Regions from separate parts of the Vreelandella sp. F11 genome, predicted to be linked through region 2. Evidence: riboswitches for the same ligand, from Rfam matches in the RefSeq annotation. Region 2 holds a riboswitch; the other holds the start of a gene.
What was found. Region 2 has a riboswitch for thiamine pyrophosphate ahead of thiM (hydroxyethylthiazole kinase). Riboswitches for the same ligand answer to the same signal wherever they lie in the genome.
Positions count from the first base shown of each region.

Region 1 (2,391 bases), 1.8 Mb from region 2:
TTTCCCAGCCATGGATAACACGAAGGGTCATCTGATCCCGTTTCATTGGGCGTGCAAGTAACATATGCAGCATAATACGAATGTGCAGCTGGCGCTCATCGGTATCATTTTCAAATGCTCGATAGGGGTCAGTAAACAGCTCATTTAGACGACCGGGGGTATGTTCCTTGGCTTCGGCTTCGTTTTGGTTCATGACAGTGTCCCTTTGAACGAACTGTTTATTAAGAGTAGCGCGCGGTTTTTATCACAGATCGATACATCAGTATGGCGAGCAGGTTGGCTGATTAAAAGCCTCTTAATTTAGCTTTTTGTTACCCATCGGCTAAACCGTTTTTACCAGATATTTAAATTTAACAATAAAGAGGTGAACATGTCTGCATCATTAAGTCGTTTTAACGTTCCTGAAACACTGGATGATCTGCCGGAAGATATTCGCAGTACCATTTTAGCGGTTCAGGAGAAAGCGGGTTTCGTGCCCAATGTGTTTCTGATGCTGGCCCATCGCCCCGCTGAGTTTCGGGCTTTTTTTGCCTATCACGATGCGTTAATGGAGCGCGAATCGGAAACGCTCACCAAAGCCGAGAAAGAGATGATTGTGGTCGCCACTAGTGCACGCAACCGCTGCTTATATTGTGTGGTCGCTCACGGTGCCCTGGTGCGTATTTACAGTAAAGACCCGCTGCTCGCTGATCAAGTAGCGATCAATCATCGTGTAGCGCCGATTAGCGAGCGCCACCGTGTTATGCTCGATTTTGCTATGCACTGCGCTATCGATGTGGGTGAAATGACCGATGAATGGCTCTCCCGCCTACTGGAAGTAGGCTTTAGCCAAGAGGACTGCTGGGATATAGGCGCCATCGCGGCGTTTTTTGGCCTGTCGAATCGGTTGGTCACCCTGGCGGGCACACCGCCCAATGAGGAGTTCTACTTAATGGGGCGTGTACCTCGCTAACATGCGGCCACGGTATCCTAAGCTTTACTAAGCGGTTATTCTGATTGAGAATAGTTCCTGAATCAGTTCTTAACCTCGTATCTACATTCACTGTCGCCAGGGGAGCCCTGCTCAAAAGGGCTGAGATGCGCGCTGCGCAGACCCTGGAACCTGATCCGGTTCGTACCGGCGGAGGAAGCGCGACATGCTTTATTTGACGTCAGCCGTGCTTGGCGCGGCGTTGTGCTGCTTTGCTTATTTAGGCCTGAGGGCTCGCTGGGTGGATGGCCCTCTTGATGACTATGTCACCGCCCGTAACTCTCAAACGGCGTCTACCCTGGGGCTCTCCTTCCTTGCCTCTGGCATGGGCGCGTGGATTCTCTTTGCGCCTCCTGAAATCGGCGCCTTTGTTGGCCCGCTGGCCCTGGCAGGCTATGCCCTTGGCTCTGCGCTGCCATTTATCGTTTTAGGGCTGTATGGGCCAAAGATTCGCCGTGCGCTGCCCGAGGGGCGCAGCATCTCAGAGTTTGCTGAGGCGTGCTACGGCGCGGGTGTACGACGCTGGGTAACGCTGGTATCCATTGCCTATATGGCGTGCTTTTTAGCCGCCGAACTAACCGCCATCGGTGCAATCACTGCGTTACTTTCCGATGTGCCCCCTGCACTGGTGATTATTGGCGTGGCGCTCACTACGCTAGTGTATACCGCCGCGGGAGGCCTGCGTGCCAGTCTTGCCACTGACCGCTGGCAGGCATGGCTGCTGCTGGTACTGCTGTGTGTGGTGGGTGGCATGGCCCTATGGCGGCTTCCCACTACTCCGCATGAGACTGTGATTCCTTCTATTCCTGTTACCAGTGCGCTCAGCGTAGCGTTAACATTAGTGATCGCAGTTACGGCAGCTAACCTTTTCCACCAAGGCTATTGGCAGCGCGTGTGGGCTGCCCAAGACGATCAGAGCTTGGGGCGCGGAGCATGGTTAGGTGGGGCGATGACGGTGGTCGTCGTCATGGTGATTGGCGGTTTGGGCGTGTTGGCTGCCATGAGTGGTGTGCAACTGGGAGAGCCGCCAATGCCGTTTTTTGCTCTGCTAAGCGATGCTCCTGTTTGGTTGACGCTACCTGCTTTGGTATTGGCGGTGACCTTGGTGGCCTCCAGTGTTGATACGTTGCAAAATGGTATTGCTTCGCTGGTGGTCGCTCGCAGCGAGCAACAGGGCGTGTCGCTCGTCGCTGCCCGTTGGGTAACGGTTGTGGTGATGATTCCGGTGGTATTGATGGCCTTGCAGGGGTTGTCAGTACTACGGCTATTTTTGATTGCCGACTTGCTGTGTGCCGCCATTGTGGTACCTGTACTGCTAGGTTTGTGGCGGCGAATGACGCCGCTTGCGGCCATTGCGGGAGGCGTCGCAGGGTTATTGGGCGCTATTCTGCCTGGATGGTTAAGCCAAGGAAGTTTAGTCG
Region 1 covers NZ_CP170448.1:3,321,274-3,323,664, reverse strand. Annotated here, with positions in the region: gene ACFIOZ_RS15260 (hypothetical protein) at 1-193, opposite strand, end outside; gene ACFIOZ_RS15255 (peroxidase-related enzyme) at 371-952, shown strand; TPP riboswitch at 1,041-1,147, shown strand; gene ACFIOZ_RS15250 (sodium:solute symporter) at 1,137-2,391, shown strand, end outside.
Region 1: linked by a shared signal. The riboswitch ahead of ACFIOZ_RS15250 (sodium:solute symporter) and the one ahead of thiM (hydroxyethylthiazole kinase) in region 2 are both predicted to bind thiamine pyrophosphate.

Region 2 (2,391 bases):
TGGCTTTCTAGTGCCACCGGCAAGCGGTCGTTAATGATCAGCGGCACACCAGTGCCTGCGAGAAGCGTTTTTAACCGTTTGGCTTGGGCGGTCATCTGTTCATCGCTGGCATGCTTATCACGTAATTGGACGATGGTGACACCGCCTTTTACCGCGGCCTCAACCGTTTGTTCCAAGCCTTGGTCTCGGCAGAGCGCGGCATCGGTGACCAAATAGAGCGATAGATCAAGCGGCATGAATTGCCTCCAGCTGGGCATGAGTGGTGAGGTCGTCAGGGGTGAGTTGATAAAGCGCATCCAGCAGTGCCACTTGAAAGCTACCAGGCCCCTGGGCATTGCCGCCCGCACGTTCACCAGCGACGGCAAAGCAGCCCAGCGCGGCTGCCGTTGCGCCCAGTGGGGCGTCGCGGTTGGCAGCCACAAATCCTGCCACTAGCGCACTCAGCCCACAGCCAAGCGTTGTTACACGGGGCATCAAAGGGTGGCCTCCGTTAATACGGTAGTGTTGAGCGCCGTCCGTTACCCAGTCACTTTCGCCAGTCATCGCGACAATACAGCCGTTTTTTTGCGCTAATGCTATCGCGGCATCTACGGCTTGGTCGGTGGTGGCGGTAGAATCCACGCCGCGCCCTTGGCTGGCTAAACCGTTAAGGGTAAGAACTTCAGACGCATTGCCACGAATCACGCTGGGATTATTGGCCAGCAGTTTCGCACACAGCGATTGGCGATAGCGGGTGGCGCCAACGGCGACGGGGTCTAGTACCCAGGGCACGCCATGCTCATGGGCGGTCGCGGTGGCAGTCAACATAGCGTCAGCCCAGTGGGCAGAGATCGTGCCTATGTTAATCGAGAGCCCTGCGGAAATAGCCGTGAACTCCGCTACTTCTTCATGCGCATGCAGCATGGCGGGAGATGCGCCAGTGGCCAGTAACAGGTTGGCTGTGCTGTTCATGGCCACATAGTTGGTTATGCAGTGAACCAGTGGAGTTGTGGTACGCAACACATCAAGGTAATCGCCAAGCGGGCGTAGGGTCATAGCATCCTCCCGGCAGGGAGGTGGTCAACGGCACCACGACTCCCTACGCCGGTATTATCCGGTTCAGGTTCAAAGGGTGCATCTCAGCCCACTCGTAACGGTGGGCGCCCCTGTCGAACAACTACTATCCTTGCCGGAGGCGAGCCTGTAAAGAGCTGGGTACAAGCAATGCAGACTAACGAAACGAAATACGCGTACCGTAGGTAAGCATTTCATCAGGGGTCATCGCTTTACCTTCTACCCCAATCATCTCGTCACCACACTGGTCGGCGAAGGTCAGCACACCGTGGGTCAAGCCCAGTTGACCGAGCGTGTCGCGAATCTCACCGGTGCCTAGAAAAGTGCTGACATGACCTTTGTTGTCGCTAAGGTCAGACACGCCGTTGGCGTGATGAAAACGCACTTTGTAAATGCCATCCATGGATTCTACTTCGACAATCGGCGAAAAGCCGTTGTGAAGGGCATTGGAAAGCTGTTTTAACGTTAGTTGATTACCCAGCGTCATATCAATCGAGCTCATGGAAAACTCCTGGTGGACGCCTCAAATTGGACATCGCACATGCGGCGGGAACGGCTATTTGTAGAGCTTATGAATAATAAGTGTAGGATTTTTGTTTAGTATTGCCAGTGCGCTTAATGTGACACTGCGTTGGCGAATCCTACATGCTTGTAAGGGCTGGTATTATGGCCTTAAAGCCCCCATGGTAAGCGGTAAGTGAGGCTCAATGGATTCAATGATCAGCATTAGCGACAGGAGAGCGAAATGAGTTTTCAAGGCGAGCAGCACCCAGGCGTCGTTGCCACACCACCCCAGACCCAAGGGTTTCGTTTAAATCACACCATGCTGCGGGTGAAAGACCCCGAGCAGGCGCTGACGTTCTATTCAAACGTCTTTGGCATGCAGGTGATGCGGCGGCTGGATTTTGAAGAGATGCAGTTCTCGCTCTATTTCCTTGCCAATCTGGAGCCCAACGACAGCGTGCCGGAGGAGGCCCAAGCACGTACCGCTTGGACGTTTAGCCAGAAAGGATTGCTGGAGCTGACCCACAACTGGGGGACTGAAGACCAGGAAGATTTTGCCTACCACGATGGCAACGCGGAGCCCCAGGGCTTCGGGCATATCTGCTTTAACGTGCCGGATTTGGCAGCGGCCCAGGCGTGGTTCGACGAGCACGACGTGACCTTTGTGAAACGCGCCGATCAGGGCAAGATGAAAGATGTTATCTTCGTTAAAGACCCGGACGGCTACTGGATCGAAGTGATTCAGGCAGATCTGATGGTAGGGAAAAGCGACGCTTGAGGCACGCCAATGGCTGAACTACTGTTCCGGCTGCGCCATGTGACCGACGAAGAAGC
Region 2 covers NZ_CP170448.1:230,759-233,149, forward strand. Annotated here, with positions in the region: gene thiE (thiamine phosphate synthase) at 1-236, opposite strand, end outside; gene thiM (hydroxyethylthiazole kinase) at 226-1,035, opposite strand; TPP riboswitch at 1,059-1,157, opposite strand; gene ACFIOZ_RS01130 (hypothetical protein) at 1,211-1,555, opposite strand; gene gloA (lactoylglutathione lyase) at 1,799-2,335, shown strand; gene ACFIOZ_RS01140 (DUF6164 family protein) at 2,345-2,391, shown strand, end outside.